One region of the Streptomyces sp. NPDC059743 genome, then DNA from elsewhere that is predicted to be linked to it. Evidence: riboswitches for the same ligand, from Rfam matches in the RefSeq annotation. Region 1 holds a riboswitch; each other region holds the start of a gene.

Region 1 (6,980 bases):
CCGCGGACGACCCGGGCACCGGCATACTCGCCGTCGATGTGCACACGCCGGGCCAGGGAAATCTTCTCCGGCTCGCGGAGGAGAACGGGCTGTCCAACATCCGGGTGGCCAACGGCGACGCGATCATCCTGCTCAGGGAGATGCTGCCGCCCGGGTCCCTCGACGGACTGCGGGTCTACTTCCCGGATCCCTGGCCCAAGAAGCGCCATCACAAGCGGCGGCTGATCCAGCCGGAGTTCCTCACGCTGGCCGCGAGCCGGCTGAAGCCCGGGGCCCTGCTGCACTGCGCGACCGACTGGGAGCCGTACGCCGAGCAGATGCTCGCGGAGCTGACGGCCCACCCGGGCTTCGAGAACACCCGGCCGGACGGCGGATACGCGCCACGGCCCGCCTTCCGGCCGCTGACCCGGTTCGAGGGCCAGGGACTCGACAAGGGCCATGTCGTACGCGATCTGCTGTTCCGCCGCGTACCGGATCTGCCGGATCTCCATGAACGGCCGGAACAGCCGTCCGCCTGACGCCGCCCGGCCCCGTAACCGCCGGTAGCCGCACAGGCACCATCGCCGGTGTCAGTGCCGCTCGTTAGGGTCGTCGCGTGTCGGAACCCACTCAGCAGCGCCTCGATCCGGGCCCGGCGATCCCCGTCTACGAGCGGCAGCAGCAGCTCGGCGACCTGTGGACCGCCGTGCCGGAGCCTGCCCGCAGGCGCTATCGGCCGCGCCGCGCCTTCTGGCGCCATCGGGCGGTGCGAGCGGGAGCCGTGATCACGCTGCTCGCCCTCTGCGGCCTGGTGATCCTGGCGCTCGTCCGGGACCAGACCGGCACCGAGGGCTTTCTGGTCGGCCTCGGGCTCGCCGTGCTGCCCGTACCGCTCCTGGTCGCGGCCTTCCGCTGGCTGGACCGCGTCGATCCAGGGCCCTGGCGGAATCTGCTGTTCTCGTTCGCCTGGGGCGCCTTCGCCGCCGCCCTGGTCGCGATCATCGCCAACACCTTCGCGATCCGGTGGATAGCCACCGCCACCGCCGACCCGGCCGGCGCGGAGTCCCTGGGCGTCACGGTGATAGCGCCGGTCGTGGAGGAGAGCGCCAAGGCCGCGGCGATCCTGCTGGTCTTCCTGTTCCGCAGACGGGACTTCACCGGGCTGGTCGACGGAGTCGTGTTCGCGGGCTTCACCGCCACCGGCTTCGCCTTCACCGAGAACATCCTCTATCTCGGCAGCGCCTTCGGCGAGGACCGGAGCGCGGGCAGCGCAGGCCTGGCCTCCATAACGGCGGCGACCTTCTTCGTACGGGTGGTGCTGGCGCCGTTCGCGCACCCGCTCTTCACCGTGCTCACGGGCATAGGCTTCGGCCTGGCGGCGACGGCGGCCCGCCACCAGAAGATCCGGCGGCTGGCCCTCCCGCCGCTCGGTCTGGCGCTGGCGATGGGTATGCACGCACTGTGGAACGGCTCGACGTCGCTCTTCGGCCCGTTCGGCTTCTACGCCGTGTACGCGGTGTTCATGGTGCCGGTCTTCGGGCTGCTGACCTGGCTGGCAATCTGGAGCAGACAGCGCGAGCTGCGTACGGTCTCGGCCGAGCTGCCCGCGTACGCGGCGGCGGGCTGGCTGCCTGCGTCCGCGCCTCAGGCGCTCTCCTCGATGCGGGCGCGCACGGTGGCGCGCGATTTCGCGGCCCGTACGTACGGACCTCAGGCGTCCAGATCGGTCGGCGAGTACGAGGCGTTCGCGACGTCCCTGGCGTTTCTGCGCCATGACGCCCAGCGCGGCAGGACCGGCCCGGACTTCGTGGAGCGCGAGCAGGAGCTGCTGCACCATCTCTGGGAACGCAGGGAGACGGCCGGGCCCGCGCTGACCTATGCCGCGCGGGCCACGGGCCGGGTGCCGGTGCCGCCGCCGTACATCGACTACGACGGCTACAACCCGTACCGCCAGTACTGACGACCTACTGCCAGCCAACGACCGGCCGAAGACCGACGGGACCGGCGGCCCAGGCGTCGGGGGGCTAGGTCCTGTCCGGCCGGTCTTCGTGGATCAGCCCGGGGCGTCCGGTGCGGTGCATCGCAAGGCGGAGGATTGCCCGTGTACTGGATGTACTCGGGCAACTCCGACAACGCGGCGAGGTGCCGTGCCGGGCGTTCCGGGCCCACGAAGACCGGCCGGACAGGGCCTAGCGCCGGAGCCGCCGGGGACGGGGACAGCGTGATGCCACGGGGATCAAGCCGAGGGCCGAGGAGCGCGGTCGGGCGGCGGCACTCAGGGAGTCACGCGGCGTGGCTCAGGGAGCCAGGCCCTTGCTGCGCAGCCAGCTCATGGGATCGACACCGGAGCCGCCCGCCGTGTGGACTTCGAGGTGCAGATGCGGCCCGGTCACATTGCCGGTCGCGCCGACCCGGCCGATGGTCTCGCCGGTGGTGACCTTCTGCCCGGCGGTGACGGTCATCGAGGACTGGTGGCAGTACCAGATCTCCGTACCGTCATCCAGCTCCAGGATGGTCCGGTAGCCGTACGAGCCCGACCAGCCGGCCGAGGTGACCGTGCCGCTGTGCACGGCCTTGACCGGCGTGCCCGTCGGAGCGGCGAAGTCCAGACCGGTGTGGTAGCCGGAGGACCACATGGAGCCGGACTCACCGTAGGTGGAGGTGATGGTGTACGAGGAGGTGGGAAGAGCGAAACTGGCGGCCAGCTTCGCGAGGCGCTCCGCCTCCGCCTTGGCCCTGGCCTCCGCCTCGGCCTTCTTCTTCGCCTCTTCGATCTTCTTCTCGGCCTCGGTCTGCTGCTTCTTGGCCAGTGCCGCGGCCTGCTCGGCCGCAGCGCGCTCCGCAGCCGCCTTCTCCGTGGCGTCGGCCTCGTTCTGCTGCTGCTCGGCCTGCTGGAGGATCCGGGCCCGCAGGGCCTCGCCCGCGTCCGTGGCGCCCTGTTCCGCGTCCGCCGCCGTCATACCGGCGGTGGTGAGCGGTGCGCTGGCCAGCAGATCCGGCTCGGCCTCGTCGGCCGCCAGCGATCCCATGCCCGGGAGCGAACCGGCGTCGGGAAGATTGTCCGTGATGGCGTCGGGCAGGGATATGGAGACCGCGGGCTTGTCCTGCGCGGTGGCCATACCGCCCGCGCCGACGGCGGCTATGACACCCACGCCGAGGACGGTGGAGCTACGGGCGAAGCCGTTGCGCTGCTTGCCGACGCGATGCCTGCCGCGTACCGGGCGTACGGACTCCTCGGTGGGATTCCACTCGCCCCATGCCCGCTCCGGCTCGGTGCCGAAGGAGGTGGTTTCGAAGGGGACCGTGGGGGCAGGCTGATTGGACGCCACTGAGGCGCACTCCTTTCCTTCCTTCTCGCCTACCGGGTTAGCTGACGGGTTCGGAGCAGGAAGGTCTCCTACGGTCGCCCTGAGCTGCGCAAGGCAGCAAAGAACTCCCGATTCACCCCAATTGGTGGTTCCCCGGTTCCCTTGCGGGATTCGGCGCGTGAGCACGGTGCCGACTCTTACGACGGCTGGGACGACCGCGCTGCGTTATCGAACGTTAATAGAGACCGGGCCCTTATTCCAAGCCGTTCCGGGTGATCATTAACAACTTCGCATCGGACACACCAGGGCACATGCATACGCAATCGGGCGAGCTGACTGCCTTTCAGCACGCCCGGCATACCTGACGGTATGTCAAATGTTATGCGGAGGGATACCTATCGATCACACACGGTGGTGACGGCCCGACGGACCGCGCGCGAGCACGCCCGGGACACGTGGGACGCCCGGAGCACAGGGATCGCGCGGGACATGCAGGACGCCCAGGACACGTCCGTCAGGGAACGAGTCAGGGCACGAGAGGTATCGTCCTGCGCCGTTCCGGCTCGACCTCCGTGGGCCGGTTCACCGCCAGCAGCGCCATGTCGTCCTGGCTCCCGCCGCCCGTGTGCAGCCGTACGTCGTCGATCAGCGCCTGGAGCAGTTCGTCGGGCCCTTGGAAGATCCGTCCGTCGAGCCGGTCGCGCGGCACATAGAAGACACCACGGGAATCACGCGCCTCGGAGAGTCCGTCCGTGTAGAAGAGCAGCGTCGATCCAACCGGGTACTTGGCCTGCTGGGCACGGTCCGGCCAGGCGCCCAGTTCGCTCATCCCGAGCGGCAGCGCGGGATCGCGCGTCTCCAGCATCCGTACCGCGCCGTTCTCGCACATCAGCAGCGGATCGGGATGCCCTCGGTTGACCAGCTTCACCACATCTCCGTCGTGCGGGATCTCGGCGAGCACGGCCGTGGTGAAGCCTTCGAACGCGTCCAGCCCGCCACGTCTGGTCCCGTCGCGCGTGAGAGCCCGCTCCAGCCGCTGCGCCACGCCCTCCAGCGAGCTCTCCTGTTCGGCGGCCTCCCGGAAGGACCCGATGACGACGGCCACCGCCTCGACCGCCTCAAGCCCTTTCCCCCGTACGTCCCCGACCACCAGTCGTACTCCGTACGGCGTGTCCTGTACGGCGAAGAGGTCGCCGCCGATGAACGCGCCTTCCTGGGCCGCCTCGTACCGCGCGGCGATACGCAGCCCGCCGATCCGTTCGGCGGGTCTCGGCAGCACCGCCCGTTGAGCGGTCTCGGCGATGATCCGGGCGGAGGCGAGCCGCTGCCCGCTGCGGCGCAGCACTCCGCTGATGTACAGCGCGAGGAGCGAGACGACCACAACGGTCAGCAGCTCGCTGAGCGCCTCCAGCGTCATGAGCGAGTTGGCGTAGAGATGCATCGCCAGCTCGAAGAGCAGCGAGGCGATGGCGACCAGCAGCGTGCCGATCAGCGGGTAGAACGGCGCGGCGACCAGCGGGGCCGCCGCGTAGAGTGGGGCGGCCGTGACACGTGTCGGAGTCAGGGAGTCGAAGATCACTCCGACGACGAGCACGAGCAGAGGCAGAACGCGGACCAGCCGCCGCCCGGTACGGACCCGGCCGCCCGAAACCGGCACCCCGTCACTCGACGTGAGACCGACCGTCTCGTCGGCCCGCCGACCGCTGCCGCTCAGGCACTCCCTGAGCCTCCTCAGCTTCCCCACCAGTGGTCACCTGCCCGGTTCCGCCTAGGGCTACGGACGGTACCGCGCCCCACCCAGGCTGGCCGCTGCCGTCCGCGGCGGCGACTCGCCGTCGGCCGAGTGGGCTATGGAGCAGATCGGATCGCGACCGGCTCCACAGCAGGTCAGACAGCCGGACGGCCAGTCGGTCAGATGGCCGGTCGGTCGCCGCGCCGGCCGCCGGGCTGGTTGGCCCGGTCAGCCGCTGAGTCGGCCGACCGACCGGCCGTATGACCGGTCAGTCAGTCAGGTGGCGCTCGGCGTACACCTTCATGGCGTCCCGTACGAGCACTGCTGTCCCTTCACCGTACTTGTCATAGGCCGCTCTGAACCGTTCATCATCCACATACATTTTCGTCACACCGATGACATACGGCTTGGTGAGCTCGACCGTCACCGACAGCCAGTCGCAGTGACGCCGGGCGACGGCCTGGGCCTCGTCGCTGTCGGCGGCGAGCCCTGCCTCCTTCGCCCGTGCCCAGTCGCGGGCGATGGCCTCGTGCCGGTCCTGGAAGCCCTGGCGCTCCTCGTCGCTGAGCGCGCTCCACCAGCGGTCGCTCTTCTGATATGCCTCCCGGCCCCAACGCTCGGTCACCTCCTGCTCGTACCGTGTGTGATCGAAGCCGTCGAGCACTTCCTCGGCCATGAGTTCCTCTCCCGTCGCGGTCTTGTGGAGAGTGGTCCGCACCGAGGCGATCAGCCGCTCGACGCGCTCGCGCTCCTGCTCCAGCAGCCTGAGATGCGTGCGCAGGGCGACAGCCGTGTCCTGCTGGCCGTCGAGGATCCGGGCGATCGCCGGCAGCCCGAGTCCCAGCTCCCGCAGCAGCAGAATCCGCTGGAGCCGGACCAGGGCGTCCTGGTCGTAGTAGCGGTAGCCGTTGGCGCCGGTCCTGCTGGGCACCAGCAGTCCCAGCTCGCCGTAGTGCCTGAGCGTGCGGCTGGTGGTGCCGGCCTTCTTCGCGATCTCCTGGATCGACCACTCCATGGCTTCGACGGTAGAACTTGACGTTACGTAAAGGTCAAGCGCGAAAACGGCGGCACGGATATACGGATGGCACGGATATACGGATATGGGGACGCGGTGGCACGGAAACGACGAAGACCCGGATCCACTTGGAATCCGGGCCTTCGGCTTCTGTTCAGTAGCGGGGACAGGATTTGAACCTGCGACCTCTGGGTTATGAGCCCAGCGAGCTACCGAGCTGCTCCACCCCGCGTCGGTAAACACAACCTTACGCCATTCAGAGCAAGATCATCACCACTCGTGGCGAGGACGCGCCAGGCTAGGCCGCCGTGACGACATCGGCCCGTACCGCGGCGGCCCATTCCACCAGAAGCCGCTGGTAGCGCTCCTGCTCGGCGGGCGGGAGCGAGCTGCCGGCCCGTGCCCACAGGGCGCGGATCTCCGCGTTGACCACGGCGGCGGACCGGACGGGACCGCTCGTGGACGGAGAGTCCGACGCGGCAGACGCGGCAGACGCAGCACCGGAGGCGGCACTCGATACCGAGTCGGACGAAGAAGCCGACGAGGACGAAGAAGCGTGCGCGGACGAGGAAGCGAACATAGGAGACAGGCTACGGCCAGCCACTGACAATCGGCGGAGCGTGTCCCCCTACGCTTGGACCGGTGATCGAAACCATCGTGTTCGACGTCGGCGAGACCCTCGTACGCGACGACCGCTACTGGGCCTCCTGGGCCGACTGGCTGGGCATTCCCCGGCACACCATCTCCGCACTGGTGGGCGCCGCCACCGTCCAGAACAAGGACAACGCCGACGCCCTCCGGCTGATCAAGCCCGGCATGGACATCGGCGAGGCCAACCGCGCCAGAGAGGCGGCCGGGCGCGGCGAGCATCTCGACGAGTCCGACCTCTACCCGGACGTACGGCCCGCCCTGGCCGGTCTCCAGGCCCTCGGCATCCGTGTCGTGC
Region 2 (6,980 bases), on a different contig from region 1:
GCTCGTCGGTACGCTCGCCCGCCCGGTAGGTGCGCGGCGCGTCCTTCATACCGGACTGCAACGGCGCGTCGACATCGAAGGTGGTCGCGTGGTTGACGACATGCTGCCAGAGAGTGTCTCCGGAGCTGATGTACTCGGTGCGTTCATGGCCCGTCGGTACATGGCGCGTGTATTGGTTCCAGGCGGTGGACTGGTACGGGCGCCAGCCGAATCGCTGCTCGCTCGCCCATGACGTTCCGCCGTTGTCGGCGTAAGTGGTGCGTACCTGGGCGCTGTTGCGGTCCGAGACGGTGTGCACCACCTGCTGAGGGATCCGTCCCGACGACACCTGCATCACCTCGTAGAGATACGGGCTCTCGGCGGTGCCGGAGATCCCGACCGTGGTGGTGTGCCGTTCGGCGGCGGCCAGCAGCGCGGTGCCTCCGGCCTCGCTGATCCGGACCACCGGCACGGCGTAGCGGTCGCCCACCGGACTCCACCGGGTCCACGGATACCGGTACGGGAAGATCACGAGCAGGCCCTTGGCACCGGCCTTCGCCGCCGCCTGTGCCAGGTCCCACTGGTCTCCTCCGTCGTCACGGACGACGGCGAGCTTGCCGCGCACCCGGGCGGGACGGAGGTCGGGCGCCGTGGCCGTACCGGCGTCGACCGCCGCGAGCCGTACGCCCTTGGCGCTGAACAGCGGTGAGTTCGGCATGTAGTAGGGATCGAGATCGGTCTTCGTACCGGACACCTCGGTCTCGATCAGCGGAGCCACGAGCTGCCAGCGCGAGGCGAATTCGAAGGTTCCCTCGGTCACGGGCGCGGTAGGGCTGACATGGACGCGCTTGGCGATGTCGAAGTACATCACGCCCTGGATCAGGCTGTGTCCGTCGATCTGGCGGTAGGTCTGGTAGCTGACGATGCCGCGCTGTTCGGCCGGGCGAGGAGTGCGGATCTCCACGGGCGTCGTCCGGCGCTCGTCCAGAGTGACGGAGATGTCCTTGGTGACCTTCACCTCGGGCAGGACGACCTGGCGCAGCTCCTGTCCGTCCTCGGCCTCGCCGATCGACGCGTGGCTGAGCTGGTACGTGCCCTCCTCCACCTCGGCGACAGCCGGCGAGAAGCTGGTGTAGTCGACGAAGCCGTCCGGGCCCCAGATCGTGGGCAGCGCCTCGATGTGCTTGCCGTGGAGGTCGATCGTGTCGACCGTGAGCCGGTGCACCGGGCCGTTGACGACAAAACTGACCGTGGTGTGCACGGCCGTCCTGCCGTCCGAGGAGGTGGCGGTGACATAGCCGTAGTAGTCACCGCGCTCGGCCCGCGACGGATCGGCGCTCAGCGGAACCTCGACGGTGGCGCCGGGCGCGATGTCCACCGTGTCCGTACCGAGCCGGAGCGCGCCGCTCGCGAGCGCGCGCCCGCCGGTGGTGGCGAGTTGGGACGTCAGCCGGAGCGAGAGCTTGGCGGCGGAGGTGTTGGTGTAGCGGACGGTGGCGGTCCGGACGGTGGCGGTCGCGGAGCCGTCGGCCTGGGTCTTCGCGGCGGTCGTGCCCGTCTGGAACGGGCCCAGCGCGACGGTGCCCGTGGCGGTGAGCGGGCCGAGCGCGGCTGCCGCCAAGTCGATCCGGCCGCCGCCCTGCTGCGAGGGCTGCTGACCGGGCACTGTACGGGCGGTACTGACCAGAGCGTCCTTGAGCCGGTCGGCGCGCCAGTCCGGGTGCTGCTGGGCGAGCAGGGCCGCGGCACCGGTGACATGCGGTGTGGCCATCGAGGTGCCGGACGCCGCGACGTAGTACGGGTCGACGGGATCGCCCATGGTCGTGCCCGTGGCACGGGCGGCCACGATACCGACACCGGGCGCGGTGACATCGGGCTTCACCGCACCGTCGCCGAGACGGGGCCCGCGGCTGGAGAACGGGGCGAGCGAGTCGTCACGGTCCACGGCGCCGACCGTGAGCGCGGTGTCGGCCGCGCCCGGTGAGCCGACCGTCCGGTCGCCCATCTCGCCGTTGTTGCCCGTCGCCACGACGAACAGGGCGCCGCTGCTCGCGGTGAGTTCGTCCACCGCGCGGCTCATCGGATCGGTGCCGTCGGTCGGTGTGTCGGAGCCCAGGCTCATATTGACGACCTTGGCGCCCTCGGCCGCGGCCCACTCCATGCCCGCGATGACCTGGGACTCGGTGCCGTAACCGTCGTTGCCGAGGACCTTGCCGATCAGCAGCCCGGCCTGCGGAGCGACGCCCTTGCGGCTGCCGCCGGACGCGGCGCCGCTGCCGCCGACCGTGGAGGCGACATGTGTGCCATGGCCGAAGACGTCCTCGGTGCCGCCGCTGCCGGAGAAGTCCTTGGCCTCGACGATCCGGCCCGTCAGATCGGGATGTGTCGTATCCGCGCCGGTGTCGAGGACGGCGACCTTGACTCCCTGGCCCCGGTAGCCGGCGTCCCAGGCGGCGGGCGCGTTGATCTGCGCCGTACTGCGGTCCAGGACGGCGTTCACCTTGCCGTCCAGCCAGATCCTGGGAGTCGCTCGCAGATCGCGGGCGGTCATGGTGTCCCCGGCCGGCGCGAGCGTGTGCCAGAACGTACCGAGATCGCCGCCGGGTATCCGCAGCGAGCGGGCGCCGATGCTCTCCAGCAGGCGCGAGGGTACGGAGTCGTCCTGGAACCCGGACAGGGAACGCAGGGTCTCGGCGGCCTGTGCTCCGGAGGCCTGTGTTCCTGCGGCTTGTGCTTCGGAGGGCTGGGCGACGATCAGCGGGAGCGAGTCGGTGTGGGCCTCGTCGTATCCCTGCGAGACGAGCGCGGTCACATCGAACAGTTCCCGGTCGAGTGTTCCCGCCGACACCAGGTCCGCAGCGTCGGACGGCAGTACGGACAGCCGGCCGTCCTGCTCGGCGGTCCGGAAGAGGATGCCGTCGCGGCCAGGACCGGGCTGGACCGAGGCCGAGCGCTTTCCGTCCGGGCCCGTGGTGAGCGTCACCCGGTCACCGGTGATCAGCCGTACCGTCGTGGGCGTGCCCACCGAGGTGGCGCCGGTCGAGTCGGCGGTGCCGACGGGCCCGTCGGTCACCGTGTCCCGGGCGGAGGGCCGGGCCGCGACCGGCGCCACGGCACCCACGGTCATCAGCAAGGCCATGGATACCGCCGCCGTCAGGCGGATACGTCTCATTTGTCCAGCCCTTTCGTTCAACTCCGCTGTCACGCGCTGTTGGACAGAATCTGGTAGGGCTGGAGCGGCTGTCACTGGTTCATGGGTGGCGTGGTTGAGACATGTCCCAACCACGCCACGGCCACGAACACCGGATCGGGCACGGGAAGTCGGCGGGACGGGACCTACCGGACAGGACTCACCGGACAGGACCTAATCGAGGAGGCGGGCGCGCAGCCGCTCACGTGTCTCGGGCGCGAGCCCCAGTCCCTCGGTGAGATAGGTGTCGGTGGTGCCCCAGGCCTTCTCGATGGTCTCGAAGGCCGCCGCGAGATACTCGGCGCGCGCGTCGAAGAGCGGGCTGAGCAGGTCCATCACCTCGGTGGACATTCCGGCGGGCGAATTGTCGCTGCGCCGGACCGGATAGCGGCGGTGCGGATCGTTCGACTTGAGATAGTCCGCCTCGATCGCCTCGGGCTCCACCCCGACCGCGAGCAGGGCCACGGCGACCGAGAGACCGGCCCGGTCCTTGCCCGCCGCGCAGTGCATGAGCGCCGGCATGCTGTCCTCGGCGAGGGCGTGCAGGACACGGCTGTGCTCGGCGGTGCGGTCCTTGATGATCGAGCGGTACGAGTCGGTCATCCGGGCCGCGGCCTTGCCGTCCGCGAGGAGCGAGCGGAGCTGGTCCAGATCGCCGTCCCTGACCATCCGCCAGAACTCGGCGCCGTCGGCCGGGTCGGTGAGCGGAATGTTCACATTGCGTACGCCGGGCAGCTCCACGTCCGCTCCGTCGAGCTTCAGATCGGCGGCATTGCGGAAGTCGAAGATCGTGTGAAGCCCGAGGGACGAGAGAAAGGCCGCGTCGGCCGCGGTGGCATTGGCGAGATGACCGCTGCGGAAGAGCCTGCCCGGCCGCACCTGCCTGCCGTCCGTGGTGGGCAGTCCTCCGACATCACGGAAGTTGCGCACGCCGGCCAGCTCGGGCTCTGTCGACGGGACCTGCTGCGTCACGGCCTGCTCCTCCGTGTCTGCCGTCGGCGCGGCTCGCCGACGCTGTCGACCTCTGACACTACGACATCTGTTCGTGTGGCAATCAGTTCGGCTGTCGGGAATCCGATGGGAGCATTCGGACATTATTCGCTGATAGATATCGCCCAAATGTGCATCTGTCCGTATTGGGTGATTCCTTATGTCCTGCCCCGGTCGCGGATGAGATGGGTTCCGGTCCGTGACCAGGATCATATCCGTGACGTTCCGTGGTGATGACATGTATTCGAATTCCTTGTCTGGAGCGGAGTTCGGAGGCCGTCGTCCACTCAGGGTGACCGGTAAAGCCGGGTTAAATGCGAGTGCGTCTTGTCGGTGGAAAAGGATCGCTTGTTCCGCTCGCCCCACTCGCCTACGTTCACCCTCAATCCGGACGGACCGCCGAATCCTGCCGCCGCCCGGAATTCGTATCGTCAAGCAACGCGTGGCAGGAGCGGGGGACCCAGGTAGTACGCCGGTCCGGAAACTCCGGAACGGCTTGGGGTGAAGTCGCGCGACAATCGCGACCGGGCATCTCCCGTCCGAACCCGACAGCTCACCTCGCAGGCGCCGGAGAGGAATTCGCCATGCCCGCGAAGGGTAAGCACCGCCGTCCCAAGGCCAACAACCCGGTATCGCGCGGATTCATAGCCGCCGGTACCGGCGGAGCCGCCATCGCACTTCCGCTCATCGGCGCCACCGGCGCGCACGCCGCCGTGAAGGCCGCACCGGCCACCGCGCCCGAGGCCGTCACCCAGCAACAGCTCGGCGTGGAGCAGACCGTCGTGGAGCACGTCGGCGCGAAGAAGGCCGGCGCCAAGAAGGGCGCCACCAAGACCCGGGTCTACACCGTGGTCGCGGGCGACTCCCTGTCGAAGATCGCCAAGAAGCAGCATGTCCACGGTGGCTGGCACAAGCTGTACGCGGACAACCGCGAGGCCGTCGGGCCGAACCCGTCGCTGATCCACCCCGGGCTGAAGCTGACCATCAAGGCGCGCGGCGCAGACCATACGCGTCCCGCGAAGCCGGCCGAGCCGACAGAGCCGTCCAAGTCTTCCGACAGCGCCTCGGACGACACCGGTGCCTCGGATCCGTCCACCACCACGCCGGCCGACACGCCGGAGCAGAGCAGCGGCTCCGGCTTCACCACGCCCGTCGACGATCCGCAGATCGGCACTCCGTACCGTGCCTCGGGCAGCAGTTGGGCCAGCGGCTACCACACCGGTGTGGACTTCCTGGTGGACACGGGCACCGAGGTGAAGGCGGTCGGCGCGGGCACGGTCGTGACGGCGGGCTGGGGCGGCTCGTACGGTAATCAGGTCGTCATCGAGCACAGCGACGGCCACTACTCGCAGTACGCCCATCTGTCCTCGATATCCGTCTCCGAGGGCGACACCGTCAGCGAGGGCCAGCAGATCGGTCTCTCCGGCGCCACCGGCAATGTCACGGGACCGCATCTGCACTTCGAGATCCGTACCGGACCGGAGTACGGCTCGGACATCGACCCGCTGGCGTATCTCCGCGATCAGGGTGTCAATATCTGAGGTACGGCACCGACTGAGGCATGGCGTCGTTCTTGCTGCGTTCTCCGTTCTCTGCTCTCCGCCCGGCACCGGTACTTCCGTGTCGGGCGGAGAGCGTTGGGCATATTCCCGCTTGGCCGAAAATTGACCGATGGTGTATCTCACGCCTGGTCAACCCTTCCTTACGGTCGCGTAGGTCACATCTGCGGGTGAAAGATGTGGTGTTGTGGCAGACGATTCGAGATCAAGAAGAAGAGGCGTATTCGGGTCGTACACGGCGATCGGTGACAGCTTCACGGAGGGCGTGGGCGATCCCGGACCCGATGGACGGTATGTCGGCTGGGCGGACCGGCTCGCGGTTCTGCTCGCCGATCGACTGGCTGACCAACTCACCGACCTGGTGACCGACGGTGCCGTCCCGGCCGGTCCTGCGGACACCGTGCACGGTGATTTCCGGTACGCGAATCTCGCCGTACGCGGCCGGCTCCTCGACCAGATCGTCACCGAGCAGATTCCCCGGGCCAAGGAACTCGCCCCCGATCTGGTGACCTTCTGCGGAGGCGGCAATGACATCATCCGGCCCGGCACCGATCCCGACGATGTCGCCGAGCGCTTCGAGCGGGCCGTCGCCGATCTGGCCGGAGCGGTCGGCACGGTCATGGTGACGACCGGCTTCGACACCCGAGGCGTTCCCGTACTCCGTCATCTGCGCGGCAAGATCGCGACGTACACCGCCCATGTACGGGCCATCGCCGACCGCTACGACTGTCCGGTGCTCGATCTCTGGTCCCTCAAGTCCGTCCAGGACAGGCGGGCCTGGGACGGCGACCGGCTGCATCTCTCACCCGAGGGCCACACCCGTGTCGCTCTGCGCGCCGCGCAGGTGCTCGGGCTCGATGTGCCCGCCGACCCGGACCAGGCATGGCCGCCGCAGCCGCCGCGCGGCACCTTCGAGGTACGGCGCGACGACATCAACTGGGCGCGCGAGTATCTGGTGCCGTGGATCGGGCGCCGGCTGCGCGGAGAGTCCTCCGGGGACCATGTCGAGGCGAAGCGCCCGGACCTTCTGCCCTTGAACCAGTGACGGCGGTGCCGGACCGGGGTGCCGACGGGCATCCCGGTCCGGCTGTCCCGGTGCTGCGCAGCGGATTTTCACTCATCCGAATGGACCACGGAACGCCTGCGCATGGGCTGTGCCGAGCGCGGCGATAACCGAGCCGAAGGGGTCCTCCGGTGTGGCGCCGGCCAGAGGAAGGCCCGTACCACGGCGCTGTGGGTTCAGGGGGTTCCGATGGCGGACA
Region 3 (6,980 bases), on a different contig from region 1:
GGCCGGACGAACTGCTTCCGTTCGATTTCGGCGTACGGATGTCCCGTACCTTCCGCGACGAGCCCGACCTCACGCCGTATGTGGAGCGGGATCACGACGTGCGGCTCGGCAACCTGGTCTGGGACGGTGCCGAGTCGGGCGGCTTGGTGGTGGTGACGGGCGAGCGCCTGTCCGGCAAGACGAGGACCGCGTACGAGGCGCTGAGCGCCGGTCTGAGCCGCCGAGGGAAGGTTTTCGCGCCCAGCCCAGGTACGGACCTCCGGACGCTGCCCGCGCTGCTGCGCAGCCGTTCCGACGGCCCGTACGTCCTATGGCTGGACGATCTGGAGGACCACCTGGGCGGGCACGGGCTGACGCCCGGCTTGCTCACCCAACTGATCCAGCAGCGCGTGATCGTGTTGGCCACGATGAGCGAGAAGGAGTACGAGAAGCACCGCTTCGATTCCGCCACGAACTCCCGGGTGCTGGCGAGGGCGGAGACGGTCGAACTGTCCTCGCGGTGGAGCGAGGACGAGCTGTCACGGCTCATGAAGCTGTCGTCCCACGACGCCCGGCTGGCCGGTGCGCTGAACCGGCGTGGTGACAGCGGTGTCACCCAGTACCTCGCCGTTGGTCCCGACCTCTGGGCGCGGTGGAACCGAGCTCGGCGCCCCAGCGCGCACCCGCGTGGCCATCTGCTGGTCCGGGCCGCGATCGATCTCGCGCGGCACGGGATCAGTGTGCCGGTGCCGCTGGAACTGCTGCGTGCGATCCATAAGTTGTACGGTCCCGAGATCGCGGACGCGAGCAGCGAGTCGTTCGAGGACGCCCTCGCCTGGGCCACCGAGACCAGGCACGGTGTCACCGGGCTGCTCGTAGCGGGTCCGGAGCCCGGCACCTGGCGTGCGTACGGCTCATTGGTCGCCGACGGGGCACGGTGCCCGGACATGGCGCCGATGCCTTACTTCGCCTGGGGGTTCGCGATGGACATGGGAATCGACGGTATGTCCGAACCCGAGAAGATAACCGCAGCCCAAGCCGCCCTGCTCCCAGCGGCGGAGAAGGGGGACATCGACGCCATGCTCTGGCTCGCCGTCTTCTGTGAGGATGCGGGAGACGTGGTGGAGGCGGCACGCTGGTACCGGGCGGCGGCCGACGCTAATTCCTCGTACGCATACTTGGCGGGGGATTACCTCGCCGAACACGGCAGCGTCCTGGAGGCGATTCCGTACCTCAGGACCGCCGCCGAGACCGGGAACCGGACATCCGCCGCCCTGCTCGGCAGGCTGCTGCGCGATCAGGCCGAGCACTGGTTGCGCGTGGCGGCTGGAGACGGCGACGGCGCGGCGGTGTATGAGCTGGGCGATCTGCTCAACAGACCCGGCCGGCCCAGCTAGGTCGCCTGGGCCACACACCCGCACCCGACGGTCTCCAGGCCCGCCCCGATACCGTCAACCGGTGACCGAAAAGCCTCCCATCCCCGCCCCCGCCCCCGAGCTCTTCACCTGGGAGTTCGCCACCGACCCGTACCCCGCCTACGCCTGGCTCCGTGAGCACGCGCCCGTGCACCGGGCCCGGCTGCCCAGTGGTGTCGAGGCGTGGCTCGTGACGCGGTACGGGGACGCCAAGGCGGCGCTCGCCGATGCGCGGCTGTCCAAGAATCCCGTTCATCACGCGGAGGCGGCGCACGCCAAAGGGAAGACCGGGATTCCCGGGGAGCGCAACGCGGATCTCATGACGCATCTGCTCAATATCGATCCGCCCGACCACACCCGGCTGCGCCGGCTGGTGTCCAAGGCGTTCACGCCCCGGCGCATCGCGGAGTTCGGGCCTCGCGTCCAGCAGCTCACCGACCGGCTCATCGACGGTTTCGCGGCGAAGGGCGAGGCGGATCTGATCCATGACTTCGCCTTCCCGCTGCCCATCTACGCGATCTGCGATCTGCTCGGCGTACCGGCCGAGGACCAGGACGACTTCCGCGACTGGGCCGGCATGATGATCCGGCATTCAAAAGCCGGCCACGGCGGCGGGCCGCGCGGCGGTGTGGCGCGGTCGGTCAAGAAGATCCGGGGATATCTGGCCGAACTCATCCACCGTAAAAGGGAGAATCCGGGCGACGATCTGATCTCCGGCCTCGTCCGGGCCAGTGACGACGGCGAGCATCTCACCGAGAACGAGGCCGCGGCGATGGCCTTCATCATCCTCTTCGCCGGTTTCGAGACCACCGTCAACCTGATCGGTAACGGCGTCCATACGCTGATGCGCCACCCGGAGCAGCGCGCCCGGCTTCAGCGGTCGCTCGACGCGGGCGAGACGGAGCTGCTCGCGACGGGTGTCGAGGAACTGCTGCGCCACGACGGTCCGGTGGAGCTGGCGACCTGGCGGTACGCCACCGAGCCGGTGACGCTCGGCGGGCAGCGGATCGCGGTGGGCGATCCCGTACTCGTCGTACTCGCCGCGGCGGACCGCGACCCGGAACGGTTCGCCTCGCCCGACACACTCGATCTCGCACGGCGTGACAATCAGCACCTCGGCTACGGGCACGGCATCCACTACTGCCTCGGCGCACCGCTCGCCCGCCTTGAAGGACAGACCGCTCTCGCGACGCTGCTGACCCGGCTGCCCGATGTGCGGCTTGCCGTGGATCCTGCCGATTTGCGCTGGCGCGGAGGGCTCATCATGCGTGGATTGCGCACACTTCCGGTGCAGTTCACGCCATTGTCCGGCTGATGGACCGCTGCCGGTTTCGAGGCCCGATCAGGAAGCTGCAACTGACGGACCGTCAGGAATGTGACTTTCACGTGATCTCCGCTGCATCGACTTGTGACAGACGTTCGAGTACCGCTACGTTCACCGACGACTCAGCAGCAACACGCCGTAGTCGAAACGACAGTCACACGGAAGGCAAGCGCATGCGCTCCGCGAACGGCCGACACCGCAGACCACGCCAGGCCCCCGCTCTGATCGTCGCCGCTGGGGTGACCGGGTCGGCGATCGCCATCCCGCTGTTCGCCGCCTCGGGCGCCAGCGCGGCGGACGCCTCCACCTGGGACCGTGTCTCCGAATGCGAGAGCGGCGGTATGTGGAGCGCGGACCTCGGCAACGGCTACTACGGCGGCCTCCAGCTCGGCCAGGAGACCTGGGACGCCTTCGGCGGCGGCGCGTACGCGGCCCGGCCCGACCTCGCCAGCCGTTCCCAGCAGATCACCGTGGCGGAGAAGATCCTCGAAGCGCAGGGCTCGAAGGTCTGGTCGAGCTGTGCGTCGGTCTCCGGGCTGACGGGCACCCTGCTGCCCGGTGTCGGTCTCGGAAGCGGCTCCGGCTCCGGCTCCGGCTCCACGGGAGCCTCGCAGGGCGACCAGGGCGCCGATCCGACGGGCAGTCCCTCCGGCGCTCCGGACGCCGAGCCCTCCGCTCCGGCCGACGGAACGGGCGTGCGGCCCGGCGAGCCGGTCCCTTCCGGTTCGGCCGGCACGCCCACGTCCGGAGCTTCCGCGGACGGCGCCGAGGGCACCGACGGGCTCGGCCTCGGTGGCACTGCCACCGGCGGTACGGAGTCGGCCAAGGGCAAGCACCGCGGTGAGGCCGCCCAGGAGGATGCCGTAACGGGCAATTCGGATGAAGGACTTGAATACGGTCGCCATGCCTCACGAGGTGACGGCCTGTCGCGCAGTACGGACGGCCTGCCGGATCGTACGGAATCGCCCGCTCCGGCGGAGGCCGATCAGCCCGCCGAGCGCAACTGGCTGGTCGCCGACGGGCAGAAGGTGCTCGGCGGGTGGCTGTAAGGCGTACGGGCCGATGGCTGTGAGGTGAGCGAGGGCGGCCGGTACCGGCCGCCCTCGGTGCGTTCTCGGTGTGTTCTCGCCGGCCGTGGCCCTGATCCCGCCCGTGGTCCCGGCCTTGATGCCGCCTTGATTCAATCCTTGGTCCAGCCCTTGGTTCAGCCCTTGATCCCGCCGTGAAGTGGCGCGGATTCAGAGGGTAGTTCGCGGTTCTATGTCCGCTTCTGTGCAAGTGAGACAAGGGTCTCTTTGTTGCAACTAGGGACTTTTGCCCTGTGCGTTGCCCTGCTTTCTGCTCCCACCAGCGGAAATGCGTAAACCTGGGCGGTGGGTAAGGGCGTTATTTCCCTGATGTCTCCTTTGAAGAACCGGCGGGCCTGTGATTACGGTCTGAACCGCTCGCACCGCGGGCCTCGTCGACCGTCACGCCGAATCCTGCCGTCGGTCGGGGGGAGTAGTCGTCGCGTCATGCGCCGAAGGCAGGAGCGGGGGACCCACGGTTTGTGCCGGCCCCGGCCGTCGAGAGACGGCCGACGACCGGCTCGGGGTGAAGCCGGATGCGCGAGCGTCCGGCCGGGCAACTCACTTGGCCCGAACCCGACAGCTCACCTCGTAGGCGTCGGTGAGGAGAGTTCCATGCCGCGTTCCAGCAAAGGTTCCAGCAAGGGCAAGCACCGCCGTCCCTCCCGCTCCGTGACCGCCCGCTATGCCACGCTCGCCGGAATCACCGGTGCCGCCGTCGCGGTCCCGCTGATCGGCGCCACCTCCGCCTCCGCCGCGACCGCCTCCGAGTGGGACCGGGTCGCCCAGTGCGAGTCCGGCGGCAACTGGTCCATCAACACCGGTAACGGGTACTACGGCGGCCTCCAGTTCAGCAGCTCCACCTGGGCCGCGTACGGAGGCACCGCCTACGCGGCCAGGGCCGACCTCGCCTCGAAGTCCCAGCAGATAACGGTCGCCGAGAAGGTGCTGGCCGGCCAGGGCAAGGGCGCGTGGCCCACCTGTGGCGTCAACCTCTCCAACGCCGCGTACGACGGTGGCTCGGCCGGCACAGGCTCCGGTTCCGGTACGGGCTCCGGTTCCGGCTCGGGCTCCGGGTCCGGTTCGAACTCCGGCGGCGGCTCTGATTCCGGTTCCGGTTCCGGTTCCGGTACACAGGACCAGGCCGCCCAGCAGCAGGCGCAGCCCCAGCAGCAGACCCGGCCCGCCCAGCCCAAGCGGCAGCAGGCGCAGCCCGCCTCGCGCGGCGAGAGCCGCGCCGCCACGGATGCCGCCACCGGCGCCGCCACCACGTTCAAGAAGGGCGACGGCGAGTACAAGGTCAAGTCCGGTGACAGCCTCTCCAAGATCGCCGCCGCGCACCAGGTCAAGGGCGGCTGGAAGAAGCTGTTCGAGCTGAACAAGGACATCGTCCGCGACGCCGATCTCATCTACCCGGGCCAGCAGCTCCATCTGACCTGACCTGACCTGACCCGACCCGACCCGACCCGAGCTGACCTGACTCGCCCGGCCCGGCGCGTGATCCCCGTACGCGCCGGGCCGCGGTCTGCGCCTGTCCGGGCGTACGCGAGGGATACGCAGGGAGGACTCAGGACGGACTCAGGACGGACGCGGAGGGTACTCGGAGCGGTGCTCAACACGGCACTCAAGGCGGTGCTCATCGGCGCGCCGAGGCGCTCGGGTGCTTGATCCGTCCCAGCGGGCGGGCACCGGCCGGCCGACGCCTCCGGGCCGGTTAGGCTCATGCCGCAAGGCCAATGAGACCCTGCACTCCAAGCGTCACATCCCAGAAGGAGATGCTCGTGCCGTCCATCGACGTCGTCGTAGCCCGGGAAATCCTGGACTCCCGAGGCAACCCCACGGTCGAGGTCGAGGTCGGCCTCGACGACGGCAGCACCGGCCGTGCTGCCGTCCCGTCCGGTGCCTCCACCGGTGCGTTCGAGGCCGTGGAACTCCGTGACGGAGACGCCAACCGCTATCTGGGCAAGGGCGTCGAGAAGGCCGTACTGGCCGTCATCGAGCAGCTCGGCCCGGAGCTCGTCGGCTACGACGCCACCGAGCAGCGCCTGATCGACCAGGCCATGATCGACCTGGACGCCACCGAGAACAAGGGCTCGCTGGGCGCCAACGCCATCCTCGGTGTCTCGCTCGCCGTCGCGCACGCCGCCTCCGAGGCCTCGGACCTCCCGCTCTTCCGCTACCTGGGCGGCCCGAACGCGCATCTGCTGCCCGTTCCGATGATGAACATCCTGAACGGCGGCTCGCACGCCGACTCCAATGTGGACATCCAGGAGTTCATGATCGCTCCGATCGGCGCGGAGTCCTTCTCCGAGGCGCTGCGCTGGGGTGCCGAGGTCTACCACACCCTCAAGAAGGTCCTGAAGCAGAAGGGCCTCTCCACCGGTCTCGGCGACGAGGGCGGCTTCGCGCCCAACCTGGAGTCCAACCGCGCCGCGCTCGACCTGATCCTCGAAGCCATCAAGGAAGCCGGCTATGTGCCGGGCCGTGACATCGCGCTCGCGCTGGACGTCGCCGCCTCCGAGTTCTACAAGGACGGCTCGTACGAGTTCGAGGGCAAGTCCCGCTCGGCCGCCGAGATGACGGAGTACTACGAGGAGCTGGTCGCCGCGTACCCGCTCGTCTCCATCGAGGACCCGCTCTTCGAGGACGACTGGGCCGGCTGGAAGGTCATCACCGACAAGCTCGGCTCCAAGGTGCAGATCGTCGGTGACGACCTGTTCGTCACCAACCCGGAGCGGCTGGCCCGTGGCATCGAGGAGGGCTCCGCCAACGCCCTGCTGGTCAAGGTCAACCAGATCGGTTCGCTGACCGAGACGCTGGACGCCGTCGAGCTGGCCCAGCGCAACGGCTTCAAGTGCATGATGTCCCACCGCTCCGGCGAGACCGAGGACGTCACCATCGCGGACCTCGCCGTCGCGGTGAACTGCGGTCAGATCAAGACCGGCGCTCCGGCCCGCTCGGACCGTGTCGCCAAGTACAACCAGCTGCTGCGTATCGAGGAGATCCTCGACGACGCGGCGGTGTACGCGGGCCGCAGCGCGTTCCCGCGGTTCCGTTCCGCCTGAGCGACTCGGCAGTCGGCAGGCGTGGCGGGCGCAGCGCGCGGCAGACGCGGCAGGCGCCCGCAGGCGCAGCAGCGGCGGTTGCCGGGCGGGGCTGCCGTCCCGTCCGTACCGCCCGTCGTCCGTACGTCCC

Evidence for each region. Region 1 has a riboswitch for cyclic di-AMP ahead of ACFV6H_RS21510 (M23 family metallopeptidase). Riboswitches for the same ligand answer to the same signal wherever they lie in the genome.
Region 2: it holds a riboswitch for cyclic di-AMP, as region 1 does, so the genes downstream of both, ACFV6H_RS07345 (peptidoglycan DD-metalloendopeptidase family protein) here and ACFV6H_RS21510 (M23 family metallopeptidase) in region 1, are expected to answer to the same signal.
Region 3: it holds a riboswitch for cyclic di-AMP, as region 1 does, so the genes downstream of both, ACFV6H_RS05315 (transglycosylase family protein) here and ACFV6H_RS21510 (M23 family metallopeptidase) in region 1, are expected to answer to the same signal.

Annotation. Positions count from the first base shown of each region.
Region 1 covers NZ_JBHWGS010000011.1:291,959-298,938, reverse strand. The annotation lists gene trmB (tRNA (guanosine(46)-N7)-methyltransferase TrmB) at 1-518, shown strand, start outside; gene ACFV6H_RS21515 (PrsW family intramembrane metalloprotease) at 596-1,939, shown strand; gene ACFV6H_RS21510 (M23 family metallopeptidase) at 2,277-3,308, opposite strand; cyclic di-AMP (ydaO/yuaA leader) riboswitch at 3,320-3,474, opposite strand; gene ACFV6H_RS21505 (PP2C family protein-serine/threonine phosphatase) at 3,814-4,944, opposite strand; gene ACFV6H_RS21500 (MerR family transcriptional regulator) at 5,288-6,034, opposite strand; tRNA gene ACFV6H_RS21495 (tRNA-Met) at 6,193-6,266, opposite strand; gene ACFV6H_RS21490 (hypothetical protein) at 6,333-6,467, opposite strand; gene ACFV6H_RS21485 (HAD family hydrolase) at 6,680-6,980, shown strand, end outside.
Region 2 covers NZ_JBHWGS010000003.1:350,718-357,697, reverse strand. The annotation lists gene ACFV6H_RS07355 (S8 family serine peptidase) at 1-3,151, opposite strand, end outside; gene ACFV6H_RS07350 (tyrosine-protein phosphatase) at 3,344-4,141, opposite strand; cyclic di-AMP (ydaO/yuaA leader) riboswitch at 4,547-4,739, shown strand; gene ACFV6H_RS07345 (peptidoglycan DD-metalloendopeptidase family protein) at 4,744-5,700, shown strand; gene ACFV6H_RS07340 (SGNH/GDSL hydrolase family protein) at 5,906-6,763, shown strand; gene ACFV6H_RS07335 (hypothetical protein) at 6,971-6,980, shown strand, end outside.
Region 3 covers NZ_JBHWGS010000002.1:476,620-483,599, forward strand. The annotation lists gene ACFV6H_RS05300 (tetratricopeptide repeat protein) at 1-1,376, shown strand, start outside; gene ACFV6H_RS05305 (cytochrome P450) at 1,333-2,709, shown strand; gene ACFV6H_RS05310 (transglycosylase family protein) at 2,892-3,767, shown strand; cyclic di-AMP (ydaO/yuaA leader) riboswitch at 4,226-4,398, shown strand; gene ACFV6H_RS05315 (transglycosylase family protein) at 4,401-5,225, shown strand; gene eno (phosphopyruvate hydratase) at 5,561-6,850, shown strand.